One region of the Pseudonocardia lutea genome, then DNA from elsewhere that is predicted to be linked to it. Evidence: riboswitches for the same ligand, from Rfam matches in the RefSeq annotation. Region 1 holds a riboswitch; the other holds the start of a gene.
The links. Region 1 has a riboswitch for cobalamin ahead of cobN (cobaltochelatase subunit CobN). Riboswitches for the same ligand answer to the same signal wherever they lie in the genome.

Region 1 (8,177 bases):
CGCGGGCGCCTCGACGACATCGCCCACGCCGTGCACGAGGCCGGGATCCGGCGCACCGCGGTGATCATCGTGGGGCCCGCGCTCGCCGCCGAGCACTTCCCGGACAGCCACCTGTACTCGGACACCAGGTGCCGCGCCGGGTCCTGATCCTGGGCGGGACGTCGGACGGCCGGGCACTGGCGGAGCTCCTGCACCCCGCGAGTCGGCGGTGCGGCGCGACCGGGTGTGCGATCTCGGTCGTCTCCTCCCTGGCGGGGCGGGTCCGCTCACCCCGGCTGCCGCCCGGCGAGGTGCGGATCGGCGGGTTCGGCGGGGTCGCCGGGCTGGTCGCGTACCTGCGGGACGAGGCGGTGACGCACGTCGTCGACGCCACGCACCCCTTCGCCGCCGGGATGACGGCGAACGCCGCGGCGGCGTGCGCCCGGGCCGACGTGCCACTCACGATCCTGCGCCGCCCGGGCTGGACCGAACGGCCGGGGGACCGGTGGCACCGCGTGGCGTCCCTGGCCGAGGCGGCGGGGCTGCTGCCACGGCTGGGGGCGCGGGTGTTCCTGACGACCGGGCGGCAGGACCTGGCGGCGTTCGCCGACCTGGACCTGTGGTTCCTCGTACGGTCGGTCGACCCGCCCGACCCCCCGGTGCCGCGGCGGATGCGGTCGCTCCTGGCCCGCGGCCCCTTCACCGTCGAGGGCGAGACGGCGCTCCTGCGCGAGCAGGCGATCGACGTGCTGGTGACCAAGGACTCGGGCGGCGCGGACACCGCGGCCAAGCTGGAGGCCGCCCGCGCCGTGGGCGTCCCGGTGGTGATGGTCGACCGGCCCCCGCTCCCGCCCGGGGTGCCGGTGGTGGCCACCCCCGAGGAGGCCGCGGCCCGCCTCTGACCCCGCGAGTCGGCACTTCCGGGTCACCGAGTCGCCCATCCGGGTCGACCGGGATCGCACACTCGGTCGCCCGGAAGTGCCGACTCGCGGTCAGGTGCCGTAGTGGCGGGGGGTGAACACGGTCGGGCGGCCGCCGCGGACCACGACCCGGGTGGTCGACGAGCCGACGATGACCAGCGTGCGCATGTCGACCTGCTCGGGATCGAGCTCGCCGAGCGTGGTGACGGTCAGGCGCTCGCCGGCCCCGCCGACGTCGCGCCCGAGCACGACCGGGGTGTCCGGCTTGCGGTGCTCCAGCAGGACGTCCCGGGCCGCCCCGACCTGCCAGGGCCGGGCCTTGGAACGCGGGTTGTAGATCGCGATCGCCAGGTCGGCCTGCGCGGCGTGCACGAGCCGGTCGACGACCGTCTCCCACGGCTTGAGCCGGTCCGACAGCGAGATCATCGCGTAGTCGTGGCCGAGCGGGGCGCCGACCGCGGCGGCGACGGCCTGCGCGGCGGTGAGCCCGGGCAGCACGCGCACCGGCACGTCGAGGTACTTCGCCTCGGACGCCACCTCGAGCACGGCGGTGGCCATCGCGAACACGCCCGGGTCGCCCGCGCTGACCACGGCGACGGTGCGGCCCGACGCGGCCAGGTCCAGCGCGTGCGCGGCCCGTTCGGCCTCGACCCGGTTGTCGCTGGCGTGGCGGGTCTGGCGCGGGTTCGGCGGTACCCGGTCCAGGTAGGGGCCGTAGCCGACGAGGTCGTCGGCCGCGGCGAGGGCGGCCGCGACCTGCGGGGTCAGCCAGTCCCGCCCCGCCGGCCCGGTCCCGACGACGACGACCTCGCCACGCCCGGCGACCCGCTCCTCGGGCAGGGTCTCGGTCTCGGTCTCGGTCTCCGCCCGCTGTTCCGCCCTGAGGTCGGCGGGGTCGGGGATGCTGGCCGCGACCTCGCCGGGCAGCACCGCGAGGGAGAAGTAGGGCACCGACCCCGGGTCGATGTCGGCCAGGGCGCCGGTGCGTTGCCCGTCCATCGTGGCCCGCTCGACGAAGGCGGCCCGGTCGAGCTTGCCGGCGTCGGCGAAGGCCTCGCGGACGGTGGTGAAGGTGCGGCCCAGCTTCATGACGGCCGCGGAGTCGGTGGTGCGCAGGCGCTCGGCGAGCACCTCGCGGGGCAGCGTGCCCGGCAGGATCGTGAGGATCTCGTCGCGTTCGACGAGCGGCTGCCCGAGCGCGGCCGCGGCGGCGCTCACCGAGGTCACCCCGGGCACGACCTCGGCGCGGAACCGGCCGGCGAGGCGCTTGTGCATGTGCATGTAGGAGCCGTAGAAGAGCGGGTCGCCCTCGGCGAGCAGCACCACGTCGCGGCCCGCCGCCAGGTGCGCGGCCAGGCGCCCGGCGGCCTCGGCGTAGAACTCGTCGATCGCGCCCTGGTAGCCACCGGGGTGGTCGACGGTCTCGGTGGTGACCGGGTAGACCAGCGGCTCCTCGATCTGGTCGCCGCGCAGGTGCGGCTCGGCGATCCGGCGCGCGATCGAGCGGCCGTGCCGGGCGGAGTGGTAGGCGATCACGTCCGCGGCGCCGACGAGCCGCGCGGCCTTGAGCGTGACGAGGTCGGGGTCGCCGGGGCCGAGCCCGACCCCGTAGAGGGTCCCGGGCCGAACCGAGGAGTCGCGGGCGGGCTCGCTCATGCCTGGCTCTCCTGCTCTGTCACGATCTCTTGATCGTTCGCGAGGGCGTTCAGGGCCGCCGCCGTGATCGCGGAGCCGCCGCGCCGGCCGTGGACCACGAGGTACTCGAGGTCGGCGCGGGCGGCGAGGGCCGCCTTGGACTCCGCGGCGCCGATGAACCCGACGGGGATGCCGAGGACCGCGGCCGGGCGGGGCGCGCCGGCGTCGATCATGTCGAGGAGGTGGAACAGCGCGGTCGGCGCGTTGCCGATGGCGACCACGGCGCCGTCGAGCCGGTCGCGCCAGAGCTCCATCGCGGCGGCCGACCGCGTGTTGCCGATCCGCTCGGCGATGCCGGGGACCTCGGGCTCGCGCAGGGTGCAGACGACCTCGTTGTCCTTCGGCAGCCGCGCCCGGGTCACGCCGGAGGCGACCATCATCGCGTCGCAGAGGATGGGTGCGCCGTCCTGCAGGGCCTTGCGCGCGGCCGTCACCGCGCCGGGGGAGAAGCCGACGTCGCGGGTGAGGTCGACCTGCCCGCACGCGTGGATCATCCGGACGACGACGTACGCGACGTCGGGCGGGAAGGCCGACAGGTCGGCCTCGGCCCGGATCGTGGCGAAGCTCCGCCGGTAGATCTCGGCGCCGTCGCGGAGGTAGTCGCTGGTCATGCGGGGGTGTCTCCTGCGGGGGTCAGGGTCAGGGCGGTGGAGAGGTCGGGGACGGCCCGGTCCCGCACGGCGTAGGTGCCGTCGGGCAGGGCGACGACGTCGAGGTGCGCCTCGTGCGGCGCCCCGCAGCGCCGCTCGCAGCCGACGACGTGGGTGCGGGGCAGGGGTCCGCTGCCGTGGGCCAGCACGGCGCGGACGTCGGCGCGGACGTCGGCGTGCGACTTCGCGCAGCCCGGCCGGCCGGCACAGGCGCTCAGCGCGAGGGCGGGTGCGTCGCCGGTGAGCACGAACCCGTGGGCGCGCAGGCGTTGCCGGGCGTCGGGCGCGGGATCGGGCAGCACGAGGGTGCGCCAGGGCGTCACGATCGTCTCGGGTGCGGCGGCGGCCAGCCCGCCCAGCTGCGCCGCCGAGATCTCGCCCAGCACGGGGGCGACGCCGAGGGCCTCGCCGCCGTCGTCACGGGGGATCGGGCCGACCGGAACCGTCGACTCGCGCTGCCGGAACTGCCGACTCGCGGTGCCGGAACCGCCGACTCGCGGTGCCGGATCTCCCGACTCGCGGGGGAGGAGGGCGGCGGCGATGCGGGCGGGGGCGTCGGGGACCTCGGCGGCACGCCAGGCACCGGCGCAACCGGCCCGCGCCTCCTCGCGGAGCGTGAGAAACACCTCAGCGGCGGCGACGAGCAGGGCGGGCGCGTCGGCCGGGGCGCAGGCCACCGCCGTCGGTGCCCCCGCGACCTGCAGGAACCCGCGGTCCGGCGCCTCCGCGACCCAGCACAGGTCCGGCCGCTCGGCCGCGACGTCACCTCTCCCGTCGTCGAGGGCGAACAGGAACCGGCCGGGCAGGGCGGCGAGCGCGGGGCGGGCGCAGAGCGCCTCGTCGAGGGCGCGGGCCAGACCCCGGACGTCCGCCCGTCCGCCGGTCAGCCCGGACAGCGGCGAGGTCAGGACGTTGCGCACCCGCTCGTGCGACGGCGCCGGGACCAGGCCCGCCGCGGCGAGCCGCGAGACGAGCCGCGGGTCCTCCCGGTCCAGGCCCCTGAGCTGCAGGTTCCCGCGCGAGGTGAGGTGCACCGCGCCGTCGCCGAGCTCCTCGGCGCACGCCGCGAGCACCCGCAGCTGGGCCGCGGTGACCACCCCGCCCGGCAGGCGGACGCGGGCCAGCGCGCCGTCGGCCGCGTCGTGCGGCGCGAGCACGCCGGGGCAGGCGTCGGCGCGCGAGCGTGCGGCCGCTGGAGGGGTGGGCACGGCGGCCCGGGCCGGGGGCGGGTGGGGCACAGCAGGCACTGTAAACAGGAACCGGCCGGCTTGACGCGGAGTGATCCCGTTGCGGAGAGTGGCCCGAGACAACCGCATACGGCGAGCGGGACCCAGGAAGACCGGTGCGAGTCCGGCGCGGTCCCGCCACTGTCACCGGGGAGCAGACCCCGCACGGACGGCCACGGGGCGACCTGGAAGGCCGGGGCGAGCGCGGATCCGGGAGCCAGGACACTGACCCGCCCGCCGCGCACCAGCCACCGACCCGGGACGCGGATCCCGCAGGAGAGGACCACCTTCGATGAGCGCTGCCCCGATCCTGCTGCTCTCGACCTCGGACACCGACCTCCTCTCCGCCCGGGCCGCCGGCGCCGACTTCCGCCTGGCCAACCCCAACCGGGTGCTGCTCGACGAGCTGCCGGCAATGGTCGCCGAGGCCGCCGTCGTCGTGGTGCGGGTGCTGGGCGGGTACCGGTACTGGGAGGAGGGCCTGGACCTCCTGCGCGCCTCCGGCACCCCGCTGGTCGCGCTCGGCGGCGAGATGGCGCCCGACGCGGAGATGATGGAGCTCTCCACGGTGCCCGCGGGCGTCGCGGCCGAGGCGCACACCTACTTCGCGCAGGGCGGCGCCGAGAACCTCCGCCAGCTGCACGCCTTCCTCTCCGACACGGTGCTGCTCACCGGCGAGGGATTCGCGCCGCCGATCGCCCTGCCCGAATGGGGAGTACTGGAGCGTCCCGGATCCGGCACCGCGGCGCCGGTGCAGGGCCCGACGGTCGCGGTCCTCTACTACCGCGCCCAGCAGCTCGCCGGGAACACCGCCTACGTCGAGGCGCTCTGCCGGGCGATCGAGGCCGCGGGCGCCACGCCGCTGCCGCTCTTCTGCGCCTCCCTGCGGCAGGCCCCGCCCGCGCTGCTGGAGACGTTGCGGAGCGCGGACGCCCTGGTGGTCACCGTGCTCGCGGCGGGCGGGACCAAGCCCGCCCACGCCCAGGCGGGCGGCGAGGACGAGGAGTGGGACGTCGCGGAGCTCGCCGCGCTGGACGTCCCGATCCTGCAGGGCCTCTGCCTCACCTCGAGCCGGGCCGCGTGGGAGGAGAACGACGACGGGCTGTCCCCGCTCGACGTCGCCACCCAGGTCGCCGTGCCCGAGTTCGACGGCCGGCTGATCACGGTGCCGTTCTCCTTCAAGGAGGTCGACGCGGACGGCCTGTCCGTCTACGTCCCGGACCCCGAGCGGGCCGCGCGGGTCGCCGGGATCGCCGTGCGGCACGCCAACCTGCGCCGGATCCCCAACGCGGACAAGAAGATCGTGCTGATGCTGTCGGCGTACCCGACCAAGCACGCGCGGATCGGGAACGCGGTGGGGCTGGACACCCCGGCCTCGACGGTCGCGCTGCTGCGCGCGATGGACCGGGCGGGCTACGACGTCGGCGAGTTCCCCGGCGTCGCGGCGCAGGACGGCGACGCGCTCGTCCATGCCCTGATCGAGGCCGGGGGCCAGGACCCGGACTGGCTCACCGAGGAGAAGCTGGCCGGCAACCCGATCCGGATCTCCGCGGCGCGGTACCGGCAGTGGTTCGCCACGTTGCCCGAGGACTTCCGCGCCGGCGTCGAGGAGCACTGGGGGCCCGCGCCCGGCGAGCACTACGTGCAGGCGGGCGACCTCGTCGTCGCGGCGTTGCGCTCGGGGAACGTCACGCTGATGGTCCAGCCGCCCCGCGGCTTCGGCGAGAACCCGGTCGCGATCTACCACGACCCGGACCTGCCGCCCTCGCACCACTACCTGGCCGCCTACCGGTGGCTCGCCGCCCGGGAGAGCGACGGCGGCTTCGGCGCCGACGCCGTGGTGCACATCGGCAAGCACGGCAACCTGGAGTGGCTGCCCGGCAAGACCCTCGGCATGTCCGCCTCCTGCGGCACCGACGCGGCGCTCGGCGACCTCCCGCTGATCTACCCGTTCCTGGTCAACGACCCGGGCGAGGGCACGCAGGCCAAGCGGCGGGCGCACGCCACGCTCGTCGACCACCTGATCCCGCCGATGGCCCGCGCCGAGACCTACGGCGACATCGCGCGACTCGAGCAGCTGCTCGACGAGCACGCGAACGTCTCCGCCCTCGACCCGGCCAAGCTGCCCGCGATCCGCCAGCAGATCTGGACGCTGATGACCGCGGCGAGGATGGACCACGACCTCGGGCTCGACGAGCGCCCGCACGAGGCCGAGTTCGACGACATGCTGCTGCACGTCGACGGCTGGCTGTGCGAGATCAAGGACGTCCAGATCCGGGACGGCCTGCACGTCCTGTCGGTCGCCCCGGAGGGGGAGACCCGGGTCGACCTGGTGCTGGCGATGCTGCGGGCCCGGCAGATGTGGGGCGGCGAGCAGAGCGTCCCCGGCCTGCGCGAGGCCCTCGGCCTGGTCGAGGACGGCAGCGCGGTGCGCGGCACGGTCGACGAGGTCGAGGCCCTCGCCCACGCCCTGGTCGCCGACATGGAGGCCGCGGGCTGGGACCCCGACGCCGCCCGGACCGTGGTGAGCGCGCGACTCGGCACCCCGGATCTCGCGACTCGCGCTGCCGGAACTCCCGACTCGCGGGAGGGGGAACCGGATTCCGCGAGGCGGGAGGAACAGCACCGCGAGTCGGGAGACTCCGCACCGCGAGTCGGGAGCTGCGAACAGCTCGACGGCGGCGACCCGGCGGTCGTCGAGAAGATCCTGCGGTTCGCGGCGACCGAGGTGGTGCCGCGGCTGGCGGAGACGGCGCACGAGATCGACCGGGTGCTGCACGCCCTCGACGGCGGGTTCATCCCTGCCGGCCCCTCCGGGTCGCCGCTGCGCGGGCTGATCAACGTGCTGCCGACCGGCCGGAACTTCTACTCGGTCGACCCCAAGGCCGTGCCCAGCCGGCTGGCCTGGGAGACCGGGCAGGCCATGGCGGACTCGCTCGTCGAGCGCTACCGCCGCGACCACGACGGCGAGTACCCGCGTTCGGTCGGCCTGTCCGTGTGGGGCACCAGCGCGATGCGGACCAGCGGCGACGACGTGGCGGAGGTCTTCGCGCTGCTCGGCGTGCGGCCCGTGTGGGACGAGATGTCCCGGCGCGTCACGCGGCTCGAGGTGATCGACCTCGAGGAGCTCGGCCGCCCGCGGATCGACGTCACCGTGCGCATCTCCGGGTTCTTCCGGGACGCGTTCCCGCACGTCCTGGCCCTGCTCGACGACGCCGTCCAGCTCGTCGGCGACCTCGACGAGCCCGCGGAGCAGAACTTCGTCAAGGCCCACGTGCTGCAGGACGAGCAGCGCACCGGCGACCGCCGCCGCGCCACCACCCGGATCTTCGGCTCCAAGCCCGGCACGTACGGGGCGGGGCTGCTGCAGCTCGTCGACTCGAAGAACTGGCGCGACGACGCCGACCTCGCCGAGGTCTACACGACCTGGGGCGGCTACGCCTACGGCCGTGGCCTCGACGGCGCCCCGGCGCGGGACGACATGGAGGCGGCCTACCGGCGGATCGCGGTGGCGGCCAAGAACACCGACACCCGCGAGCACGACATCGCCGACTCGGACGACTACTACCAGTACCACGGCGGGATGGTGGCGACCGTCCGCGCGCTGACCGGCTCCGCACCCGAGGCGTACGTCGGCGACTCGACCCGGCCCGACGCCGTCCGGACCCGGACCCTGCACGAGGAGACCGCGCGCGTCTTCCGGGCCC
Region 2 (8,177 bases), on a different contig from region 1:
TCGGGGGCGCTCGTCGAGGTCGTCGCGCCGGACGTGACCCCGGCCGTCGAGGGCATGGCCTCGGCCCGGGAGATCACCTGGACGCCGCGGCGCTACGCCGAGGGCGACCTCGACGGGGCCTGGTACGCCCTCGCGTGCACGGACGACCCCGAGGTCAACGCGGCCGTCGGCGCCGAGGCCGAGTGTCGCCGGGTCTTCTGCGTCCGGGCGGACGACGGGCGCCTCGGCACCGCCGTCACCCCCGCCACGGGTCGGTACGACGGGCTGACCGTCGGCGTCCTGGCCAAGGGTGCCCACCGCCGCTCGGCCGCCGTGCGGACCGCGCTGGTCGAGGCCCTGCAGGCGGGCGTGGTGGCGGACTCGGCCGATCCGGTGCTGCCGGGTGTCGCCCTGGTCGGCGGCGGCCCCGGCGACCCCGAGCTGATCACCGTCCGCGGCCGCCGGCTGCTGTCCCGGGCGGAGGTCGTGGTCGCCGACCGGCTCGGCCCGCGCGACCTGATCGAGGAGCTGGGCCCGGACGTCGAGGTCATCGACGCCTCGAAGATCCCCTACGGCCGCGCGATGGCCCAGCAGCGGATCAACGAGCTGCTGGTCGAGCACGCGAAGGCCGGGAAGTTCGTGGTGCGGCTCAAGGGCGGCGACCCGTTCGTCTACGGGCGCGGGTTCGAGGAGGTGCAGGCCTGCACCGCGGCCGGGGTGCCGGTCACCGTCGTCCCCGGCATCACCAGCGCCTTCGCGGCGCCCGCCGTGGCGGGGATCCCGGTCAGCCACCGCGGGGTCGCGCACGAGATCGTCGTCGTGTCCGGGCACGTCGCCCCGGACGACCCGCGCAGCCTCGTCGACTGGCAGGCCCTCGGCCGGATGCGCGGCACGATCGTGCTCATGATGGCGGTCGAGCGGATCGCGCAGTTCGCCGCCGCCCTGATCGAGTACGGCCGGCCCGCGGACACCCCCGTCGGCGTGATCCAGGACGGCACCACCCGCATCCAGCGCACCCTGCGCGCCACGCTCGGCACGGTCGCGATGCGGATCAAGGAGCAGGAGATCAGCCCACCGGCGATCATCGTGATCGGCCCGGTCGCGGGGCTGTCGGCCGAGGGGTGAGCGCCGCGCCGGTGCTGCACCTGGTCCGGCACGGCGAGAGCACCTGGAACGCCGCCGGCCTGCTGCAGGGCCGCACCGCTCACGTCGGGTTGACGGCGCGGGGCCGCGCACAGGCACGCGCGGCGGCGGAGGCGCTGCGGGTCGGCGCGGGCGCGCTGGTCCTCACGAGCCCGCAGCGGCGCGCGGCGGAGACGGCCGCGGCGGTCGGCCGGGTCCTGGGCGTGCCGGTGCGGGAGTGCCCCGGGCTGTGCGAGCAGTCGCACGGCGAGTGGGAGGGCCGCCCGGCCGCGGACTGCGCGGCGGCGTTGGCGGGCGCGGATCCCGACTGGGCGCCGCCCGGCGGGGAGACGGGCCGGGAGCTGCACGCGCGGGCGCAGCGGGTGCTGCGCGCCCTGCCCCCGGCGCGATCGGTCGTCCTGGTCACCCACGGCGAGACGCTGCGCGCCCTGGTCGTCGCGGCCTGCGGGCTGGCGGTCGAGGAGGCGCCGCGGGAGCTCCCGCCCAACGGCACGGTCGTCGCCCTGCGACCGGTCGGGCCGGAAAGGTGGGAGCGGGCGGAACAGCCGGCCGCGCGCGGCTGAGGAGCTCGTGGAGCGGACGACGGGACTCGAACCCGCGACCCTCACCTTGGCAAGGTGATGCGCTACCAGCTGCGCTACGTCCGCATCTGCACCCGGTCACCCGGGGCCGCCGGCGCTGCTCGCTCCGACGCCGACCACGGTACCGCACCTCGGAAGCCCCTCCGACCAGGGGGTGATCACCCAGCGCGACGGGCCGCTGCGGTATAGGGCCTCACCGGTCGACCGGGTGTGACGCCCGGCCGCTTGCGTCTCCGCCCGCGGCGTGGTGTCGTCGTGGGCGACGGCAGTGGAGGAAGCCGGTGTGAATCCGGCGCGGTCCCGCCACTGTGACCGGGGAGCGCGTCCCCACCCGAGGGTCACCGCCCGCGAGGGTGGGAAGGCCGGGGGCGCGCGTCGATCCGGGAGCCAGGACACTCGCCGCCGTCGCACGGTTCCGACGATGAGGGCGCGGACCCTCGAGGAGGCCAGGATGACCGGCGACGGTCGCGACACCGCTGCGCGCACCCCCACCGTGACGGTTCTCGGCACCGGCGGGGGTGATCCCGAGACCGCCGAGGGCGCCGACCTGCTCGCCGCCGCCGACGCCGTCCTGGCCACCCTGGACGTCGAGTCGACGGTCCTGTTCTACGCCGAGGCCTGGCGCGTCGAGCGCCTGGCGGACCTGGCCGGGGCGGGCGCCGCCGTCGCCGACCTGGTCGGTCTCGGGGCCACCCGCGTGGTGCTCGCCGTGCCCGGGGACCCCGCGGCGAACCCGGGCTGCCGGGCGCTGCTCGACGGCCTCCGGGTCGCCGGGATCCACGCCGAGGCGCGGCCCGGGGTCTCGCTCGTCCCGCCGCGGCTGACCCCGATGCCCTGGTGACCGGCGACTTCTACGAGGTCGTCCACGGCCGCCGCGACGTGCGCACCGGGTTCCTGCCCGACGAGCCGGTCGACGACGCCGCGCTCCACCGCGTGCTCGAGGCCGCGCACGCCGCGCCGAGCGTCGGGTTCTCCCAGCCCTGGGACTTCGTCGTGGTGCGGGACCGGGCGACGCGCGAGCGGGTGGCGCAGCTGGTCGCGGCGCAGCGGGCGGCGTTCGCCGCGTCCCTGCCGCGCGCCCGGGCGGAGGCGTTCGGCGCGCTCAAGGTGGAGGCGGTGCTCGACACCCCGGTCAACGTCGTCGTCACCTCCGACCCCACGCGCGGGGGCCGGCACGTGCTCGGCCGCCACGGACGCCCCGAGATGGCCGCGCACTCCACGGCCTCGGCGGTGCAGAACCTGTGGCTGGCCGCCCGGGCCGAGGGCCTCGGCGTCGGCTGGGTGAGCTTCTTCGACGACGCCGGCCTGCGCGCCCTCGCCGCGCTGCTCGGGCTGCCCGCGCACGTCGAGGTGGTGGCGTACCTGTGCCTCGGGCACGTGCGCGAGTTCGCGCCGGAGCCGGAGCTGGCGACCGCGGGCTGGGCCCGCCGCCGCCCGCTGCGGTGGGCGGTGCACCAGGAACGGTACGGAGACCGGGCGCTGCCCGGGGAGGTGGCGATGACCCTGCTCGACGAGACCGTGGCCGCGATCCGGCCCGCCGACGCCGCCGCCGAGGCGGAGGCCCGGGACCGGCTCGACCGGATGACCAAGCCGCGCGGCTCGCTCGGCCGGGTCGAGGACCTCGCGGTGCGGCTCGCCGGGATCGCCGGGCAGTGCCCGCCGCCGGTGCCCGAGCCCGCGGCCGTCGCGGTGTTCGCCGGGGACCACGGCGTGCACGCGCAGGGCGTGAGCCCGTGGCCGCAGGAGGTCACCGCGCAGATGGTCGGGAACTTCCTGGCCGGCGGGGCGGTGGTCAACGCCTTCGCGCGGCAGCTCGGGGCCGAGGTCCAGGTGGTCGACGTCGGCGTCGCGGCACCCCTCGACCCCGTGCCCGGGCTGCTCCCGCGCCGGATCGCGGCGGGCACCGCGGACATGACGGTCGGCCCGGCGCTGACCCGGGACCAGGCCCGCCGGGCCGTCGAGGCCGGGATCGAGGTGGCGCGGGACCTGGTCGCCGCGGGGAACCGGTGCCTGGTCACCGGCGACATGGGCATCGCCAACACCACCGCCGCGGCCGCGCTGATCTGCGCCGTGACCGGGGCGGACCCGGCCGGGGCGACCGGGCGGGGCACCGGGATCGACGACGCGACGCTCGTCCGCAAGACCGCCGTCGTCCGGCAGGCGCTGGCCCTCCACACCCCGGACCCCACCGACGGGCTCGGCCTGCTCGCCGCCTTCGGCGGGCTCGAGCACGCCGGGATCGCCGGGTTCGTCCTCGGTGCCGCCGCGCTGCGCGTGCCGGTGCTGCTCGACGGCGTCAACGCCGGGGCCGCGGCCCTCGTCGCCTCGGTCCTGGCGCCCGACGCCGTGGCCGCCTGCGTGGCCGGGCACCGCTCCGCCGAGCCGGGACACCGGATCACGACGGCGCACCTCGGGCTGGAGCCGCTGCTCGACCTCGGGATGCGGCTGGGGGAGGGGACGGGCGCGCTGCTCGCCCTGCCGGTGGTGCAGGGTGCGGCGCGGGCGCTCGCCGACGTCGCCACCTTCGACGCCGCGGGGGTGGCGGACAAGGACGCGTGAGGGGGCGCGTCAAGGAACCATGATGCGCATTCCCGCCGGTCTGGTCACATTGTGGAACCACAATGCGCTCATCCATGGGCCTGACCCGCGTTGTGGAACCATATTGCGGGTCTTCAGGGTCGGTCCGCGCGGAGCCGCGCCTTCGTCAGTGGGCGGGTGAGGGCAGGCGCCAGCTCTCGACGGGATCGGCGAAGGAGAGGGCCGGGTCGTCCGCGGCGAAGGTGCGCGCCGGACCGGGCCCGGTCGCCCGCGTCTCGAACCGGACCGTGACCCGGCCGTGCCCCGCGCCCTGCACCCAGCCGTGCCCGTGCTCGGTGTGCGCGACGTCGTCGCCGGCCCGCCAGGGACTCGCCGGGTCGCGCGGACCGTGCCGCCCGCCCGGGCGCGGCCCGAACTCCGTCCCGGGTTCCGGATGCGCCTCCTCGGAGGTGTCGACGGTGAGCACGGTGTCCGCCTCGACGGCATCCGGGGGCGCGGCGAGCGGTGCGGTGGTCCACCCCGTCGCCGAGGGCACCGCCTCGAACAGCGCCGGCGGCGGGCTCTCGGACAACCCCGACAGCGACACCCCGACCAGCCGCACCCCGCCCTCGGGCACCGCCGTGCGGGCGAGTCGCTGCGCGACGGCCGTGAGGGTCGCGAGATCCGTCGAGGCGAAGGCGGTGGTCTCGGAGCGGGTGTGGGTCTCGAAGTCCGCGTTGCGCGCCTTGACCGTGACGGTGCGGGCCGCCCGGCCGTCGACGACGAGGCGGCGGTGGGCCGCCGCCGTCATCCGACCGACCTCGCGCAGGACGTCGTCCATCGCGGTGAGGTCGTGCTCGAACGTGGTCTCGGCCGAGATCTGCTTCGCCGCGCCGCGCGGGGCGACCGGTCGCTCGTCGATCCCCCGGGCCAGCCGGTGGAGCTCGGCGCCGACGGCCGCGCCGAGGACGCCGGCGACCTCGCGGGCGTCCATCGCGGCGAGGGCGCCGATCGTCTCGATCCCGACCTTGCGCAGCGCGGTCTCGGCGACCGGCCCGACGCCCCACAGCGACCGCACCGGCAGCGGATCGAGCACCTCCCGCTCGACCTCGGGCGCGACGACCTTCAGCCCGTCCGGTTTCGCGAGCTCCGAGGCGATCTTCGCGACCTGCTTGCCGGACCCCGCCCCGACCGACGCGGGCAGCCCGGTGCGCGCCCGCACCTCGGCCCGCAACGCGACGCAGAACTCCTCGACCTCGGCGGCGGGGGCGCCGGCGAGCGCGGGCGGCTCGAGGAACGCCTCGTCGACCGACACCGGCTCGAGCACCGGCGCGGCCTCGCGCAGGACCGCCATGACCTCCTCGGAGATCACCTTGTACAGCGGGAACCGGGGCGGCAGGACGGTCGCGTGCGGGCACCGGCGGCGCGCCTGCCCCATCGGCATCGCCGAGCGCGCGCCGAACACCCGCGCCTGGTAGCTGGCCCCGGCGACGACACCGCGCCCACCGGTGCCGCCGACGAGGACCGGCCGGTCCGCCAGGGTCGGCCGGGTGAGCTGCTCGACGGACGCGAAGAACGCGTCCATGTCGAGATGCAGCACCCACCGGCTCACTCCGACATTGTGACGGTCGGGACCGACGGGACCGCGCGGTGCTCAGCGCCCGGGACGCAGCCGCGGCGGCGTCCCCCGTTCCTGCGTGAACGCCACGCTGAAGGAGAAGGGGTCCACGTACCCGACACGGCGCGCGACCGCCGCGACGGTGGCCGAGGGGTCGGCGAGGTACTCCGCGGCCAGCGCCATCCGGCGCTGCCGCAGGTAGGTCAGCGGGGCCGTGCCCACCACCTCGCGGAAGCGCTGCGCGAACACCGGCGCGGCGACCCCGGCCTCGGCTGCGAGGGCCGCGACCGTCCACGGGCGCGCCGGGTCGGTGTCGACGGCCACGAGCGCGGGCCCGACGACGGGATCGGCCGACCAGCTCTCCGCGGTGGCCGACCGGTCGCCGACCGCGCGGATCGGGTGGGACGACGCCGTCATGCACCCAGGGTAGGCGTGGGGACCGGAGTTCGACCCACCGGGCGCCATGATCGTCGTCCCGGACCATCGGCGGCTACCCCCGGCCGATCTCGGTCCCGGACGGTGATCACGGCACCGGGTGCTCGGCCGCGGGGCTCAGGATTCCGACGGCACCGTGGTCAGGGCGGCGATCACCCGGTCCGCGCGGACCTCCCCGCGGTACGGCTCGCCGTTGACGAAGAGCGTCGGCGTGCCGCGCACCCCGCTGCGCACGCCGGAGTTGAAGTCGGCCTCCACCCGGTCCTCGACCATCCGGGTCGCGGGCCAGACCACCTTGTCGGGGTCCACCCCCGCCGCGACGGCGTGGTCGCGCAGGTCCGCCTGGGTGAGGCGGGGCGGGCCGGGGGCGTAGAGGCTGTCGTGCATCGGCCAGAACCGGCCCTCGAGCGCCGCCATCTCCGCCGCCGTGGCCGCGGCCAGCGCGTGCGGGTGCAGCTCGTGCAGCGGGAAGTGCCGGAAGGCGAAGCGCAGCTGGTCGCCGAGCCGCTCCCGCACCTCCTCCAGCTCGGGGGCGGCGGCGCGGCAGTAGGGGCACTCGAAATCGCCGTACTCCACCAGCGACAGCGGTGCGTCGGGCCGGCCGGCGACGTGGTCGTACGCGCCGAGCGGCGGATCCAGCTGCCCGATCCCACCCACCTCCTCGCGTTCGCGTCCCGCCGTTGGGCAGGATGATCCGGTGGCGGTGACGACCCTATCCGAGCGCGGGGAGCTGTCCCGCGCCGCGCGGCAGTTCCTCCGCACGGAGTCGGGGTCCGCGGTCATGCTGATCTCCGCCGCCGTGATCGCCCTGCTCTGGGCGAACCTCCCGCTCGGCTACGAGACCTTCTGGCACACCCAGCTGGCCGTGGACCTGGGCGGATGGTCGCTGAGCCTGGACCTGCGGCACTGGGTCAACGACGGCCTGATGGTCCTGTTCTTCTTCAGCGTCGGGCTGGAAATCGCGCGGGAGATGACCCTCGGCGAGCTGCGCGGGTTCCGCGCGGTCGCGGCGCCGGCGGCCGCGGCGGTCGGCGGCCTGGTGGTCCCCGCGCTGGTCTTCCTCGCGTTCAACGCCGGCACGGAGGCCCAGAACGCCTGGGGCATCACGATCTCCACCGACACCGCCGTGCTGCTCGGCGTGCTCGCCCTCGTCGGACCCCGCTGCCCGGACCAGCTGCGGGTCTTCCTGCTCGCGCTCGCGATCGTCGACGACATCGGCGCCGTCATCGCCATCGCCGTCTTCTACACCGAGCAGGTCGACGTCCTCGCGCTGCTCCTCGCGATCGTGCTCTTCGCCGCGCTCCTCGGGCTGCGGTTCGCCCGGTTCTGGCGCACGCCGTTCTACGCGGTGATCGGCATCGTCATGTGGGTCGCGGTGCTGGCGTCCGGGGTGCACCCGAGCGTCGTCGGGGTGGCGCTGGGCCTGCTCGTCAACGCCTACGCCCCACGCCGGCAGGAGATGCGGCGCGCGCTGATCGTCGGGAAGACCTTCATCCTGGACCCGACGCCCGAGCGTGCCCTGGCCGCGCAGGCCGCGGTCACCGAGGCGGTCTCGCCCAACGAGCGGCTGCAGCTGAAGATCCAGCCCTGGTCCAGCTACGTGATCGTCCCGCTGTTCGTGCTGGCCAACGCGGGCGTGGTGCTCGACCGGCACACCCTGGCGGCGGCGTTCGCCTCGCCGTTGACCTGGGGGATCATTGTCGGCCTCGTGCTCGGCAAGCCGATCGGCGTGACGCTCGGGACCTGGGTGGCGCTGCGCACCGGCCTCGGCCGGGTCCCGGACACCCTGCGCTGGGGGCAGCTGTTCGGCGGCGCCGGGCTCTCCGGCATCGGGTTCACGGTGGCGCTGTTCGTGACCGAGCTGGCGCTCGAGGACGAGCTCCTCATCAGCGAGGCGAAGATCG

Region 2: another riboswitch for cobalamin. It lies ahead of ACFQH9_RS23210 (hypothetical protein); the one in region 1 lies ahead of cobN (cobaltochelatase subunit CobN).

Annotation. Positions count from the first base shown of each region.
Region 1 covers NZ_JBHSQK010000113.1:7,974-16,150, forward strand. The annotation lists gene cobM (precorrin-4 C(11)-methyltransferase) at 1-147, shown strand, start outside; gene ACFQH9_RS30745 (cobalt-precorrin-6A reductase) at 129-881, shown strand; gene cobJ (precorrin-3B C(17)-methyltransferase) at 972-2,555, opposite strand; gene ACFQH9_RS30755 (precorrin-8X methylmutase) at 2,552-3,205, opposite strand; gene cobG (precorrin-3B synthase) at 3,202-4,482, opposite strand; cobalamin riboswitch at 4,576-4,698, shown strand; gene cobN (cobaltochelatase subunit CobN) at 4,763-8,177, shown strand, end outside.
Region 2 covers NZ_JBHSQK010000065.1:11,710-19,886, reverse strand. The annotation lists gene cobA (uroporphyrinogen-III C-methyltransferase) at 1-1,104, shown strand, start outside; gene ACFQH9_RS23220 (histidine phosphatase family protein) at 1,101-1,685, shown strand; tRNA gene ACFQH9_RS23215 (tRNA-Gly) at 1,694-1,769, opposite strand; cobalamin riboswitch at 1,949-2,105, shown strand; gene ACFQH9_RS23210 (hypothetical protein) at 2,125-2,544, shown strand; gene cobT (nicotinate-nucleotide--dimethylbenzimidazole phosphoribosyltransferase) at 2,541-4,262, shown strand; gene ACFQH9_RS23200 (DNA polymerase IV) at 4,408-5,832, opposite strand; gene ACFQH9_RS23195 (helix-turn-helix transcriptional regulator) at 5,875-6,255, opposite strand; gene ACFQH9_RS23190 (DsbA family protein) at 6,391-6,930, opposite strand; gene nhaA (Na+/H+ antiporter NhaA) at 6,977-8,177, shown strand, end outside.